DNA from 3 places in the Rahnella sp. BIGb0603 genome. Region 3 is predicted to be linked to each of the others. Evidence: predicted binding sites of a transcription regulator. Region 3 holds the regulator's gene; each other region holds the start of a gene.
What was found. The regulator PurR, encoded in region 3, represses purine synthesis genes. The targets are predictions, from matches to a motif close to CANGCAAACGTTTGCNTG.

Region 1 (5,243 bases), on a different contig from region 3:
CGTTACGCAGCGGCTTACAGCGTGCTGCGCTGCCGGGGCGTTTCCAGACGGTCAGTGAATCGCCACGCCTGATCCTTGACGTCGCGCACAACCCGCACGCCGCGGCTTATCTGGCCGGACGCCTGGCTGAACAGCCGCGCCATGGCGGGAAAGTGCGTGCGGTGGTGGGAATGTTGAAAGACAAAGATATTGCCGGTACGCTGGCTTGTCTTTCGCCTCAGGTGGATGAATGGTATTGCGCACCGCTGGAAGGGCCACGTGGCGCCAGCGTTGAAGAACTGGCCTCGCACCTGCATCAGGCGCGCCGGTTTGATGATGTGGAGTCTGCCTGGAGACAGGCTATGCAGGAGGCGGCTCCTCAGGATATTGTGATTGTCTGCGGTTCGTTCCACACCGTAGCTCACGTAATGGATGCTATCGACACGGGGAAAACCAGTGGCAAGTAAGTTTCAAAATCGTCTGGTCGGGACGGTCATTCTGGTGGCGCTGGGCGTTATCATTTTGCCCGGTTTACTCGACGGCAAGAAAAAGCATTATGAAGACGAATTTGCGTCTATTCCATTGGTGCCAAAACCGGGTGATGTTGAGGAACAGGATTCTGTACCGCCTGTCACGCAGTCATTGCCCGCTCAGCCGCCGGAAGGCGCAAATCAGGCTATGAACGGTGCGCAGGACATCGACAGTGCGGCAACCAATACCAATGCCGCTAATCATGGCAACGTAGCGCCGGGGAATACGACGGTCGAAGCACCGCCGGTCACGACGCTGCCTGAGCAGAAGAAACCGGTGCAAACGGCGCCAGCAAAACCTGTTCAGCAGAAGCCAAAAACGATTGAACCTAAACCGCTGGCGGAAGCCAAACCGGTGGTGAAACCAAAACCGGTCGAACAGCCGAAGCCGGTCGAGCAACCGAAGGTCGTCGCTGAACAGCCGAAACCGGTTGAACAACCGAAAGCCGTGGAACAGCCTAAGCCTGCGCCGGAAGAAAAAGCGCCGGCGGGTCAGTCTTATGTTGTGCAGCTCGGCGCATTGAAAAATGCGGCGAAAGCGACCGAGATTGTTGCGACTCTGCGGCTTTCCGGGTTCCGTGCTTATTCTGTTCCGGCGACGCCGGTGCAGGGACAAATCACGCGGCTTTATGTGGGCCCGGATGCGTCAAAACAAAAACTGGAAGCTTCACTCCCTCAGCTGCAACAGCTCAGCGGGTTAGGCGGACAGGTGCGCGCTTATTCGGCGCACTAATCTTGCGGTTCCCCGTGAGAGCGGGGAGGCCGGAAGGCACTAAAAACACAAAAAATACCAGGGAGGGCACAAGCGATTTGTGCCCTTTTTCTATAAGATCGCCGGGTTGGGATTTTATAGGTTTATGCTGCGGTTGAGGTTTTTTTAATCGCTATTATTAATTTGTCTGACCGGCTGATTTCCGCTACGCAAACGTTTTCTTTTTCTGTTAGAATTCGCTGCGATTTGGATGCCGGGGTAGACGCGACTGGATTAGACACTGGAATTGTTAATGGTCTGGATTGATTACGTCATCATTGCGGTTATCGGATTTTCTGCTTTAGTCAGTTTAATCCGTGGCTTTGTTCGCGAGGCTTTATCACTGGTTACCTGGGCTTGCGCCTTCTTTGTAGCCAGTCATTATTACCCGTATCTCGCCATCTACTTCACGCGTTTCGAAGATGAGTTAGTTCGAAACGGGATCGCAATTGCCATCTTGTTCATCGCGACGTTGATCGTAGGTGCAATTGTCAACTATGTGATCAGTTCACTGGTTGAAAAAACCGGGTTGTCCGGCACTGACAGGGTGTTAGGTGTGTGCTTCGGCGCACTGCGCGGCGTACTTATCGTCTCCGCGATGCTGTTCTTCCTGGATACCTTCACCAGTTTTTCGCAAAGTGACGACTGGAAACAATCCCAGTTGATCCCACAGTTCAGTTATATCATCAGGTGGTTCTTTGACTACCTGCAGAGCACGTCGAGTTTCTTGCCAAAACATATTTAGTTCTGGCAGCGCTGAAGAGGAAAAGACAACATGTGCGGTATTGTCGGTATCGCCGGTTTCATGCCGGTAAACCAGTCGATTTATGACGCGTTAACGGTGCTACAACACCGTGGGCAGGATGCTGCTGGCATCACCACCATCGATGCCAATAACAATTTCCGTTTACGGAAAGCCAATGGCCTGGTGAAAGATGTTTTTGAAGCCCGCCATATGCAACGCTTACAAGGCAACATGGGTATCGGCCATGTTCGCTATCCAACGGCTGGCAGTTCCAGTGCCTCAGAAGCTCAACCTTTCTACGTCAACTCTCCGTTCGGCATCACACTCGCCCACAACGGTAACCTGACCAATGCTCACGAATTGAGAAGCAACCTGTTCGAAGGCCAGCGCCGTCATGTGAACACGACTTCCGATTCTGAAATCCTGCTCAATATCCTGGCGAGTGAACTGGACCGTTTCCAGCATTACCCGCTGGAAGCCGACAACATTTTCGCCGCTGTGGCTGCCGTGAACCTGAAAATTCGTGGTGCTTATGCCTGCGTGGCGATGATCATCGGCCATGGTATGCTGGCGTTCCGCGACCCGCACGGTATCCGTCCGCTGGTTATCGGTAAACGTACGCTGGAAGATGGCCGCAACGAGTATATGGTCGCATCTGAAAGCGTAGCGCTTGATACGCTGGGCTTCGAGTTCCTGCGTGACGTCGCGCCGGGCGAAGCGGTGTACATCACCGAGAAAGGCCAGCTGTTTACCCGCATGTGTGCTGAGAATCCTCAGTACAATCCGTGCCTGTTCGAGTATGTGTATTTCGCGCGTCCGGACTCCTTCATCGACAAAATTTCCGTCTACAGCGCCCGTGTCCGTATGGGTGAAAAGCTGGGCGCAAAAATTGCCCGTGAATGGGAAGATCTGGATATCGATGTGGTCATTCCGATCCCGGAAACCTCATGCGATATCGCGCTGGAAATCGCGCGTATTCTGGATAAACCGTACCGTCAGGGTTTTGTGAAAAACCGCTATGTAGGCCGTACCTTTATCATGCCGGGCCAGCAGGAACGCCGTAAATCTGTACGTCGTAAACTGAACGCTAACCGCGCTGAGTTCCGTGATAAAAACGTGCTGCTGGTCGATGACTCCATCGTGCGCGGCACCACCTCTCAGCAAATTGTTGAGATGGCGCGTGAAGCCGGTGCACGACGTGTTTATCTGGCCTCTGCGGCGCCGGAAATTCGTTTCCCGAACGTTTACGGCATCGATATGCCAAGCGCAAATGAACTGATTGCCCATGGTCGCGAAGTCAGCGAAATCAACCAGATCATTGGTGCCGATGCGTTAATCTTCCAGGACCTGAGCGACCTTATCGCCGCAGTGAAAGAAGACAATACCGACATCGAGAAATTCGAATGTTCCGTGTTCGACGGTGTATACGTCACCAAAGACGTTGACCAGAACTATCTGGAATACCTCGAAGCGCTGCGCAACGACGACGCTCAGGCGTTGCGTGGTCAGCAGGAAGCGGAAAACCTTGAGATGCACAACGAAGGCTGATTAGCCGGTTGCTGACATCCGCTTAAACGCGCTCCTCCGGTGAACTCCGGGCGGGCGCGTTTTTTTATGTCTGAATTTATGTCAGTATTGGCGGCATCAGGTCCGGTAACATTTTCTAAGGCAGTGTTCATGAAACGACTTATTGTCGGTATTTCCGGCGCCAGCGGCGCAATTTATGGTGTCAGGCTTTTGCAGGTTTTGCAGAGCGTGCCGGATATTGAAACCCATCTGGTGATGAGCAATGCCGCCCGCCAGACGCTGACGCTGGAAACGGATCTGACACTGCGCGATGTTCAGGCGCTGGCCGACGTCGTGCATGATTCCCGCGATATCGCCGCCAGTATCTCCTCCGGCTCATTTAAAACCACGGGCATGGTGATTTTGCCTTGTTCGGTCAAAACCCTTTCCGGCATTGTGAACAGTTATACCGACGGTTTACTGACGCGCGCGGCGGATGTTGTGCTCAAGGAAAGGCGACGCCTTGTACTTTGCGTGCGTGAAACCCCGCTGCATCTGGGGCATTTACGGCTGATGACGCAGGCCGCCGAGCTGGGCGCGATTATTATGCCGCCGGTTCCGGCGTTTTATCACCGGCCGGCAACCGTGGAAGATATTATCGATCAGACCGTCAACCGGGTGATCGACCAGTTTGATATCGAGCTTCCGCAAGACTTATTTGTTCGATGGCAGGGCAGTCACTAAACTTTCTCACCGCGTTACGCACCTCTTTTGCGCAATACCGTTACATTGCACCAACAATGATCACAATTTGATTCATTAAGGTGCAGTGTTCACGGGCGCTTCAGCTATTCTTCCTTCAGACCTTTGAAAACTTTCATTATCCCGATGCTTTTTTGAACGGTTTTCGTTCTTCATGAGATGAAAATGACCTTACGGAGAAACGGCACGGAACGTGCATGAGAAAACCTGGCAAAAAGCCATTTGCGCCGTTCAGCAAACTATAAAAAGACGTTCATTCACGCACACACAACCACAACAGATGAATAATCACTGAGGCTAATGTATGAAAAAGTTGTTCAAGGTTCTTCCGCTGGTTCTGGTCTTAGCCAGTGCAGGTAGTGCATTTGCTGCCGCGCCTAAAGCAATTAATATCGGTACTGATCCGACTTACGCCCCATTTGAATCAAAAGACTCCAGCGGCAAGCTGGTAGGTTTTGATATCGACCTGGCTAACGAGATGTGTAAACGCGCAGCCATCAAATGTACTTACGTTGAAAGTGACTTTGATGCGCTGATCCCTTCTCTGAAAGCGAAGAAAATTGATGCGATTATCTCTTCCCTGTCGATCACTGAAAAACGTCAGCAGGAAATTGATTTCACGGAAAAACTGTACGCGGCTAACGCCCGTCTGATCGCGCCAAAAGGTTCTAAAATTCTGCCAACGCTGGACGCGCTGAAAGGCAAAAACGTCGGTGTTCTGCAAGGTTCTACTCAGGAAGCCTATGCCAACGCAATGTGGCAGCCAAAAGGCATCAACGTGGTGGCTTACCAGAACCAGGATCTGATCTACGCTGATCTGGCCTCAGGTCGTCTGGATGTGGCTTTCCAGGATGAAGTGGCAGGCAGCGAAGGCTTCCTGAAACAGGCTGCCGGTAAAGATTACGCGTTCGCGGGTCCTTCCGTGAAAGACGATAAATTCTTCGGTGTGGGCACAGGCATGGGTCTGCGT
Region 2 (5,243 bases), on a different contig from region 3:
CAGGTCACGGTAGCCGCGCTGATGCAGGCCTTCGCCGCTGAGATCCAGCGCGACGCTGGCAGTATCACGTTGCAGAAACACGTTAACGCGGATGTCCGGTTGCTGTTTTGCCACATTCGGACGTTCGTCCATTTTGCGGGTAAAACTGTCAACGATGGCGTCTTTCACTTTCAACGCCCCGTACTGGCTGTTACGGATTTCGTCGTTCAGGCCGCTGAAATGCACGGCAAACGTTTTTTCCACGCCAAACACGGACGGCCAGTCAATCGCCATCACGCCGAGGTAAAGATCCAGATCGCTGTGAACTTTGAATTCGTTCAGCGGTAACAGGATGCGCGAAGCCAGACGGCTCCACAGTAAGCTCCGATACATCAGGCGATCGTCACCTTCAAAATGCACCCCTCCCTGCACAACTTTGCAGGCTTGCGCACCCAGCGTTTCCAGTTCGCTTTTTAACAGTTCTTCCAGTCCACGCGCCGTGCTGGCAAACAAAGAGTTCATATCGACATATCACCAAAAATAAAATTGTTGCGCATTATAGCTAATCCCCACCGCTTGTCATAAAGTCTCTGGTTCTCTTTAAGACTTTATATACAGAGAGGCGACGTTCAGTGCCCATTCTTTCACGTTTATTCGTACACCCGGTCAAATCCATGCGTGGTCTGCAAGTCTCCCACGCACTGGTTACAGCAACAGGACTGACGTTCGACCGCCAGTTCATGATTACCGATACGCAAGGCACTTTTATTACCGCCCGCCAGTATCCCAACCTTGTCCTGTTCACTCCGGTGATCCTGCCCGATGGCCTGATGATCTCTGCGCCAGAAGGTGACAGCATCAGCGTAAAATTCCGTGAATTCGCCGGTGAAAACTCTCCGACAGAAGTCTGGGGCAATCAGTTTACCTCACTCATCGCGCCGGAACCGGTAAATCGCTGGTTAAGTGCTTATTTAAAGCGTGACGTCCAGCTTCGCTGGGTTGGCGAAGAGCCGACGCGCCGTGTGAAAAAACATCCGGAAGTCCCGCTGTCGTTTGCCGACGGCTTCCCGTATCTGCTGATCAATGAAGCGTCGATGCAGGATTTACAGCGCCGCTGTCCGGGGGGGGTACGCGTTGAGCAATTCCGGCCCAACATTGTGGTCAGTGGCACCGAAGCTTATGCCGAAGATACCTGGCAGACGATCCGCATCGGCGAAGTCATTTTCGATCTGGTCAAACCGTGCAGCCGCTGTATTTTCACCACGGTCAGCATTGAGCGCGGACGTAAACATCCGCGGGGCGAACCGCTGAAGACCTTGCAGGGCTACCGTACTGCCAGCGATGGCGACGTGGATTTCGGCCAGAATATGATTGCGCGAAATACCGGTGTGATCCGCGCGGGCGACAGCGTTGAGGTGCTGGCCACCAAACCACCGCGGCCTTACGGCGCAGGTGAAGTGGTTGAAAACGTCGACGCACCGAAAAGCACTGCGCAGGACGTGACCATCAATTATCAGGGCACGCAGTTTACCGGGAATAATCAACAGATTTTGCTCGAACAACTGGAATTGCAGGGATTACGGATCCCATATTCGTGTCGTGCTGGAATATGTGGTGCCTGCAAAATGACATTACGAGAGGGAAAAGTTTCGCCGCTGAAAGAAAGCGCAGTGGGCAAAGACGGAATGATATTGTCGTGCAGCTGTATTCCGGCCTCAGATATTATCATCGGCTAGAAAACGCAGTTAATGCTGAGTCAGGCAGTTTAAACCGGAATTAAAGAACTTAAACTGCCTGATCGTAGACATCGCTGTCTACCCGGAATGCCGCTGGCATCAGCCGGTCATGCATCACTTTGATCGCATCACCTAACACCATCCCGCGCCCTGCCACTGTCAGACGTTCCTGCGCCAGCAGGCACAGACTGGCGTTATCGCCGGACTCAACCACCAGTAATGTCGCCTGCTCACCACTTTCCATTACCTGCACCTGCGCAAGCTGACCGTTTGCTGGCTGGAAAGGACGATGTTGCTGACTGAAATGCCAGCTCTTAGGCATCAGCGGTTTTAAAAAGCGAAAGGCGACTAATGCATTTAATACTAATTCGGCGCGCTGCTCGGCGGCCAGGCGAATATGTTTGCACTGTTCTTCGAAATCAAAATACAGCGCCGCATCATCGACACAAAATGACATATCGCCGAACGCATCCGGCGTTAACATTTTAGCGGGGAATCGGGAACGGAAAATCATGCCATTAGCGAGATCCAACATAAGCCGGTCATGTTCAGTATCAAAATACCAACGCCAATTATCATCTGGTTTGATTTTCATTTCGTCATCCTGTTTGCGCGATGCCCTCTGCCTGTTTGTTCGTGATGTTCTATTGTTACCTGATCCGATAAGAATAGAATTTTTTATTACGAACGGGTATCAGACAAATCCTGAGCCTGAATAATGGTCAGTGGACAAAATATAGACGAGCCGGGTTAATAAATAAACCCCTGACTCGCCTTAAGGATGAAAAATATCAGAGGTGGGTAACAATATCTTTGATCAAACCTGGTCCGCGGAAGATAAATCCGGAATAGATTTGAATTAATGATGCACCGGCTGCCATTTTTTCACGCGCTGCCGTCAGAGAATCAATGCCACCGACGCCAATAACAGGCAGACGACCTTGTAATTCATTTGACAGCATACGGATAATTTCTGTGCTGCGCAGTTGCAGCGGGCGACCGCTTAGTCCGCCTACCTGATCACAATTATTAAGGCCCTGGATCAGTTTACGATCGAGCGTCGTGTTAGTCGCAATCACACCATCCATATTATGACGCACCAGACTGTCGGCTATTTGGATCAATTCTTCCTCAGAAAGATCCGGCGCGATCTTCACAGCAACCGGCACATATTTCTGATGACGTTGCTGAAGTTCAAGCTGCTTATTTTTAATCGCCGCCAGTAAATCATCCAGCGCTTCGCCGTATTGCAGTGAACGTAATCCCGGCGTGTTTGGTGAAGAAATATTCACCGCAATATAACCCGCGTACGGATATACCTTTTCCATACAGGTCAGATAATCATCTTTACCCTGCTCGACCGGCGTATCTTTATTCTTGCCGATATTAATCCCCAGGATGCCGTCAAAATGGGATTTTTTGACGTTATTCACCAGATTATCCACGCCGTGGTTATTGAAACCCATGCGGTTAATCAGGCCTTCTGCCTCAACGATGCGGAATAAACGTGGCTTATCATTACCCGCCTGCGCGCGCGGCGTCACGGTTCCCACTTCCACAAAACCAAATCCCATTGCGCCGAGTGCATCAATACATTCGCCGTCTTTATCCAGGCCAGCAGCCAGCCCCAGCGGGTTCTTAAAAGTTAATCCCATGCAGGTCACCGGTTTGGCCGGAACGGACTGACGAATTAAAAACTCAAGTGGGGTGCCGGAGATGCGGCTTAACTGGCGGAAGGTTAACTCGTGGGCGCGTTCTGGATCGAGCTGAAACAGTGCTTTCCTGACAAAAGGATAATACATGGAGACTCCTGGATTCCCGGTGGCTAGACGGGGCGGTATTATCGACTAAGCGTCAGGCAATTGGAAACGATAACCAGCGGATTGGCACAATAATTGTTTCCGTACGCAAACGATTACTTTTTATTTACCTTAATTTTACTTTTATTCCCCCCGCGCCCGCTTCATCCCTGCTTTATCCGTTTTCAAACTATTCATAGCCAAAATTGAGATTTCCGGTGCGCAGCGTCCCCCTGTTACGTTTACTCCACTTTGTTAAAGAAAATAATGGTTCTATTACTTTTTGTTATAAGGAAGAGAGATGCGCGTTATAACAATCGCAGGCAGCCCGCGACAACCTTCACGTTCTTCCTCCCTGCTGGCGCTCAGCCATCAGTGGCTGGCAAGCCGCGGCGTCGAGGTTTTCACCTATACGATTCAGGATTTTTCTGCTGACGACCTGCTTTTCGCAAATTTCGCCAGCCCGCAGCTCAAACAGCTGACTGCTGAACTGGCAAGCGCCGATGGATTGATCGTGGCAACGCCGGTCTATAAAGCCTCGTTTTCCGGTGCACTGAAAACATTGCTGGATTTGCTGCCGGAACGCGCGCTCGACCATAAAGTTGTACTGCCGCTGGCCACCGCCGGTTCGATCGGCCACATGCTCGCCGTGGATTACGCGCTCAAACCGGTACTGGCGTCGCTCAAGGCCCAGGAAGTTTTGCAGGGCGTTTTCGCCGATGACAGCCTGATCACCGATTACCAGAGTTACCCGGCGAAGCTTGATCCCGCACTTGAAGAGCGTCTGACCGAATCGCTGGAGAACTTCTATCTGGCACTCAGCCGCCGCCGCCCGCTGGCGCCGTCAGTCGCGTCCCTTTCTGCTCAGGCATTACGCGTTTAACTTTAAAAGGAATTAACCATGCCAGCATCCTTCTCTTTATTACGCCGCCTGCCAGTTATTGCCGGGCTGCTGACCAGCCTGACGCTAAGCGGTGCGGCGCTTGCGCAGGAAAAAGATCCCGCACAGTTACGCATCGCCTACCAGAAAGGATCCGTCGGCCTGGTGCTGGCGAAATCTCATCAGTTACTGGAAAAGCGTTTCCCGGACACCAAAATCAGCTGGGTGGAATTTCCTGCAGGGCCGCAGATCCTGGAAGCACTGAACGTTGGCAGCATTGATTTGGGCGGAACCGGTGATTTGCCACCGCTGTTCGCGCAGGCCGCGGGCGCGGATTTGCTGTATATCGGTTCTGAACCGCCGAAGCCGAAAGCTGAAGTTATTCTGGTCGACAGCAACAGCCCGATTAAAACTGTCGCGGACCTGAAAGGACATAAAGTGGCTTTCCAAAAAGGCTCCAGTTCGCACAATTTACTGCTTCGTGCGCTGCAACAGGCCGGGCTGAAATTCACCGATATCCAGCCGGTTTATCTGACGCCTGCTGACGCCCGCGCGGCTTTCCAGCAGCATGACGTCGATGCCTGGGCTATCTGGGATCCGTACTACTCCGCCGCTGAAGTTCAGGGCGATGTCCGCGTCCTGACCGACGGTTCCACGCTGCACCAGACCGGTTCTTTCTATCTGGCACCGAAAAAATATACCGAAGCGAATCCGCAATTTATCAGCGCCGTTCTGGACGTGTTAACGCAGGCGAATGCGCTGACGAAAACCGACCGTGCGCAAAGCATCACGCTGCTTTCCCAGTCGATGGGGCTTCCGGATAAAGTCGTGGCGTCTTATCTCGATCAT
Region 3 (5,243 bases):
AACCAGTGGCATGATGCTGGCAAAGGTTTTTTTAGCAACATCGGCAGAAAAGCGATCTACCACCAGCGCCTGCCAGGTGACGGCGGCGGCACAGACGCCGACAGCTTGCAGGAAACGCAGCGCCAGCAGGGCGCGGACATTCTCAACCCATAGCACGCCCAGACAACCGACGACAAAGAGCGCTAAGCCAATCAGCAATACCGGCTTGCGGCCAATCTTGTCGGACAACGGCCCCCACAACAGCTGACCGATGGCAAAGCCGCCAAGGAAAATACTCAGGCTGGCGCTGATCATGCCCGGGCTGGTCATCAGGCTGCTTTGCATCGCGCTGAAGGCCGGAAGGTACATATCGGTCGCTAAAAAGCCAAGCATGCTCAGCCCGGCAAGATAGAGCATAAATCCAAGTGAGGGTTTCATTATTGTCTCTTTAATTTATTTATTGCAGATGATTTGACGCGGAAATCGTATCGGATGCGGAGTTTAACGCTTTGATAACAGGCTTGTGAAACGCTAATATTTGCAATCTGCTATCAAAAATATTGAAGGCTAAACGATGTGGTCAGAATATGCACTTGAAGTGGTCGATGCCGTCGCCCGAACAGGCAGTTTTAGCGCTGCCGCGCAGGACTTGCACCGGGTTCCTTCTGCCATCAGCTACACCGTTCGCCAGCTTGAACAATGGCTGGCCGTTCCGTTGTTTGAACGCAGACATCGCGACGTTATTCTGACTCCTGCCGGTAAAGTTTTTGTCGACGAAGCGCGGGTTCTGACAAAAAAAATGATAGCGACCCGCCGCCAGTGTCAGCAGGTCGCCAATGGCTGGCGCGGAGAATTACGGGTGGCCGTTGACCGTATCGTTAAACCTGTGCGGACACGGCAGCTGGTGCTGGATTTCTATCGCCATTTCCCTGATACCGAACTCATCATTCATTCGGAAGTCTTTAACGGTGTCTGGGACGCGCTGGTCGACGGGCGGGCGGATGTCGCCATCGGCGCGACGCGGGCGATCCCCGTCGGTGGACGGTTCAATTTCCGCGATATGGGTTTTATGGACTGGCATTGTGTGGTCAGCGCGCAACATCCGCTGGCCCAGACGCAGGGAATACTGAGTGACGATCAGTTACGGCCTTATCCGGCGCTTTGCCTGGAAGATACATCGCGGACATTGCCGAAACGCGATACCTGGACGCTGGATAACCAGCGGCGGCTGGTGGTTCCCGACTGGACGTGTGCGTTGGAATGTCTGAACGAAGGTTTATGTGTTGGCATGATGCCGGTTCACCGCGTGACACCCTGGATTGAACAGCAAAAATTACAGGTACTGTCGCTGGAAAATACCTTTCCGGACAGCCCGTGCTGCCTGACGTGGGATCAGAGCAATCCGTCGCCTTCGCTGGCGTGGCTGCTGGAATACATGGGCGATACGGAAACGATGAACCGGGAATGGTTGCGCGACTGACAATAAACGCCTGCGGCACAGGCGTTTATTGAAAGTTAACGGCGGTAATCGCGGTACGGGCCGTCGGCCACGGAACGGCGCTCAACCAGTTTGGGATGCACTTCAATGGTCTGCGACTCTTCGCGTTTGCTGATAATTCTGTCCAGCAGCATGGTAAAGGCCATTTCGCCCAGACGTTCTTTTGGCTGATGAACTGTCGTCAGTGCCGGTGAGAAATAGCGCGCGTTACGCACGTTATCATAGCCAATCACGGAAATATCCTGCGGTACGCGCAGGCCCAGCTCATCGGCGGCACAGATTGCCCCCATCGCCATCACGTCACCGCCACAGAATACAGCCGTCGGGCGGTTTTTCTGCATCAGAATTTTGTGCATGGCCTGATAGCCCGATTCCGGCTCAAAGTCGCCCTGAACGACCCATTCTTCACGAAGAGGAATATTAGCTTCCGTCAGTGCTTTCACAAAGCCCTGGAAACGGCCGCCGCCGGTGTTTCGCGCCAGTTGCCCAGGGATCACGCCGATATCGCGATGACCGCGTTCAATCAGATAACGTCCGGCCATATAGCCGCCTTCAAACGCGTTATCGATAATGCTGTCGGTGAAATTCTTACGCGCTTCGCCCCAGTCCATCACAACCATCGGGATGGAGCGGTATTCTTCAAGCATATTCAGCAATTCGTCCGGATACTCCGCGCACATCACAAGTAAACCGTCGACGCGTTTTTGCGCCAGCATTTGCAGGTAGGCCTGTTGCTTCTCCAGATTATTGTGTGAGTTACACAAAATCAGCGTATAGCCTTTTGAGAAACAGCTGTTTTCCACGGCCTCAATCACTTCGGCGAAGTAGGGCGCTTCACTGGACGTTGCCAGAAGACCGATCGTTTTGGTGTTATTGACCTTCAGGCTACGTGCCACAGCGCTGGGAGAATAGTGCAACTCTTTGATTGCAAGGAGAACCGCGGCTCGGGTTTCTTCGGCGACGAAACGGGTTTTATTGATGACGTGCGACACGGTTGTGGTGGAAACGCCAGCGCGCTTTGCGACATCTTTAATCGTTGCCATGTAAAAAATGACTCCTGTGCTCACGTGTTTCAGCACGTTAGCATTATGTTAATCGTTTGCTTGCGTGGATTTAACTGCTGACTTCGAAAAGGGCAGTGAAATCGTTGGGTGGATTCTTCAGAGTGAGGCGTGAAATGCTCTCGGGTGAAATCGACCGGCACACAGGCGTGGTAACCGACAATTTTCACTTATAATGCAGGAAAGTGGAAGTAAAATTGTCATGAACCTGGTGTCATTCAGCACAAGATTTTCAATGCGAATTATGAGAAAATGCGTTGGCACACATTCAGTGTGGCTATACGAACGCCACAATTTGATCCGTAAGGGGGTTTAATGGACAGCAACCTGAAATTTTCTTTGATCACTACGGTCTGCGCTTTGCTCGTGATTATTGCTTTCAGTTTCACCGCAGTGATGAACTGATTTGCGCGAAAGCCGCAATAAAAAGGGCGATTACCTATAACAGGAATCGCCCTTTTCAATTTTACGCAGTCACCCATTCCGCCGATACTCTTCCCTGCAGAAACTCTTCGTTAAATGCTATTCAATGGCTGATTAGCGAAACTTCAGACTTAACGAATTGTTTATTATCGGATCGTCTTAGGGGTCATTACCCGTCGTGCGCCTACATAATGATCTTGCCAGTAATCGTCACCCAGTGAGGTGATCTTAATGTCTTCGCCGGTGCGCGGTGACTGGATAAACTTCCCGTTTCCTACGTAAACACCGACATGGTCTGCGGCGCCGCGGTTATTAATCCGGAAGAAAACCAGATCGCCGGATTCTAATTCACCCCGTTTGACCGGGGCCGCATCGCGCAAGTGGTACATTTCATTCGCTGTGCGGGGCATTTTAATACGGATCAAATCTTTATATGCGTAGTAAACCAGTCCGCTGCAATCGAAACCTGTATTCGGTGACGTTCCGCCCCAGCGGTAAGGTTTGCCGACCTGGTGCATCAGCTTGGTCATCGCGGTTTGTTGTGCGTGCTGATAACGTTTCTTGTGTGTTGCGCTGAGCGTTATCGGTTTACTGTCTTCTTCACGTAACTTTTTGCCTTTGCGGTGGCGGCCATACGCTTCTTTTTTACTGGCCTTTTCACTGCTGTTTTTAGCGAGAGAGCGGGTTTTCGTTTCCTTCCCTGCTTTCGCCTCGGCCCGGGTTGTCTTGAGTGTTTTTTCTTTTTTACTCTCGGCCCGCGTCGTTTTTACTGTTTTTTCAGAAGACGTCTTTCGCTTAACCAGTTCGGTGCTTTTGACTTTCTTCTTCGAATTTTTTTCCTGAGTTTTAGGTTCTGAAACCGGCGCGACTTTGGTTTTCTTGCTGGTTTTCGCGGCTGCCGTTTTTCGCTTTCGGCGTTCTTCCGGCGTGACCTGGTTAACATGACTCTTTCGCTGGTCGGCAGCGACACGAGTCTGTGGCGACGCATGAGCCATATTCAGAAACAGCTGGGTAAAGAGCAGCACAAAAAGCGTGAACAGTAAGCGCATAGCTTCGTTACCATGAGTGGTAGGGTTAAACATCAGGGATGTCAGAGTATTGCCTAAAAGAACGAGACAAAAAAGCACGAATTGCCTCGATTCTAGATCATATTGTGAGAAAAAGTTAATAGCTTTTTTTATGTCGAAATAACCGCCATTTTTAGTCAAAAAAATAACCACTTTTCATCATGTTATTATTTAAGTTAAAGAATGGGATTTTGCAAATCTGACATTATCGTGGAACGGCAAAAATGTTATTCTCGATGAATCTTTAAATATGTGAACCTGAACGCAAGCGCAGAAGATTGTTTAGCGAAATGCCAGTATTGAGAAAGACCCCACAAAAATTGGCGTTTTTATCTGGTGGCAGCCATCGTTACAATAGAAAGCATTGTGATTGCACACCGTCTCTGTGTGCTGCGCGTGAAGAGTAATGACCGTGACAGCCTGTACCGGCTTGAGGAAGCAAGAAATGACCACTCCAACGATTGAAAAAATTCAGAAGCAAGTTTCTGAAAACCCGATTCTGCTGTACATGAAAGGTTCTCCAAAACTGCCAAGCTGCGGTTTTTCAGCACAGGCTGTTCAGGCGCTGTCTGCGTGTGGCGAGCGTTTCGCTTACGTTGATATCCTGCAGAACCCGGATATTCGTGCTGAGATGCCAAAATTTGCTAACTGGCCAACGTTCCCGCAGCTGTGGGTTGATGGTGAGCTGGTTGGCGGTTGCGACATCGTGGTTGAGATGTTCCAGCGCGGTGAACTGCAACAGCTGATCAAAGAAACGGCTGAGAAATACAAATCCTCTGAAGAGTAATTCAGGGCGATTCAGAAATACCGGCAGCCTGACCCGGGGTTACCGGTAAAAAAAGAGCGACATTATGTCGCTCTTTTTATTTGTCCTTTCGACTGCATGAAAGCCGCGAAAATTATTGCTGATTTTCTTCCGGTGCTTCTTCCACTTCGTTTTCATCCGCAGACAGTGCCAGCGGCCAGCCGCCGAGGCGTTTCCAGCGATTCACCAGCTCGCAAAACAGTTCTGCTGTGCGTTCAGTGTCGTACAGGGCGGAATGCGCCTGACTGCTGTCAAACACGATACCGGCGCTGATACAGGCCTTCGCCAGCACGGTTTGCCCGAGCACCAGCCCGCTTAACGCGGCGGTATCAAAGGTGGCAAACGGATGGAAAGGATTGCGTTTTAGCCCCGCACGTTCGGCGGCGGCCATCAGGAAACTGTGGTCAAAA

Region 1: the regulator PurR is predicted to act here: its motif matches at 1,428-1,445, upstream of cvpA (colicin V production protein).
Region 2: the regulator PurR is predicted to act here: its motif matches at 3,620-3,637, upstream of pyrD (quinone-dependent dihydroorotate dehydrogenase).

Annotation. Positions count from the first base shown of each region.
Region 1 covers NZ_JANUEX010000003.1:413,902-419,144, forward strand. The annotation lists gene folC (bifunctional tetrahydrofolate synthase/dihydrofolate synthase) at 1-446, shown strand, start outside; gene dedD (cell division protein DedD) at 436-1,242, shown strand; gene cvpA (colicin V production protein) at 1,514-2,005, shown strand; gene purF (amidophosphoribosyltransferase) at 2,036-3,553, shown strand; gene M2403_RS10440 (UbiX family flavin prenyltransferase) at 3,683-4,255, shown strand; gene argT (lysine/arginine/ornithine ABC transporter substrate-binding protein ArgT) at 4,578-5,243, shown strand, end outside.
Region 2 covers NZ_JANUEX010000006.1:104,570-109,812, reverse strand. The annotation lists gene rlmKL (bifunctional 23S rRNA (guanine(2069)-N(7))-methyltransferase RlmK/23S rRNA (guanine(2445)-N(2))-methyltransferase RlmL) at 1-501, opposite strand, end outside; gene M2403_RS17165 (YcbX family protein) at 612-1,715, shown strand; gene M2403_RS17160 (cell division protein ZapC) at 1,765-2,310, opposite strand; gene pyrD (quinone-dependent dihydroorotate dehydrogenase) at 2,507-3,517, opposite strand; gene ssuE (NADPH-dependent FMN reductase) at 3,816-4,397, shown strand; gene M2403_RS17145 (sulfonate ABC transporter substrate-binding protein) at 4,416-5,243, shown strand, end outside.
Region 3 covers NZ_JANUEX010000001.1:369,970-375,212, reverse strand. The annotation lists gene punC (purine nucleoside transporter PunC) at 1-417, opposite strand, end outside; gene punR (DNA-binding transcriptional activator PunR) at 554-1,459, shown strand; gene purR (HTH-type transcriptional repressor PurR) at 1,495-2,520, opposite strand; gene M2403_RS24905 (YnhF family membrane protein) at 2,854-2,943, shown strand; gene M2403_RS01715 (C40 family peptidase) at 3,108-4,010, opposite strand; gene M2403_RS01710 (Grx4 family monothiol glutaredoxin) at 4,474-4,815, shown strand; gene rnt (ribonuclease T) at 4,928-5,243, opposite strand, start outside.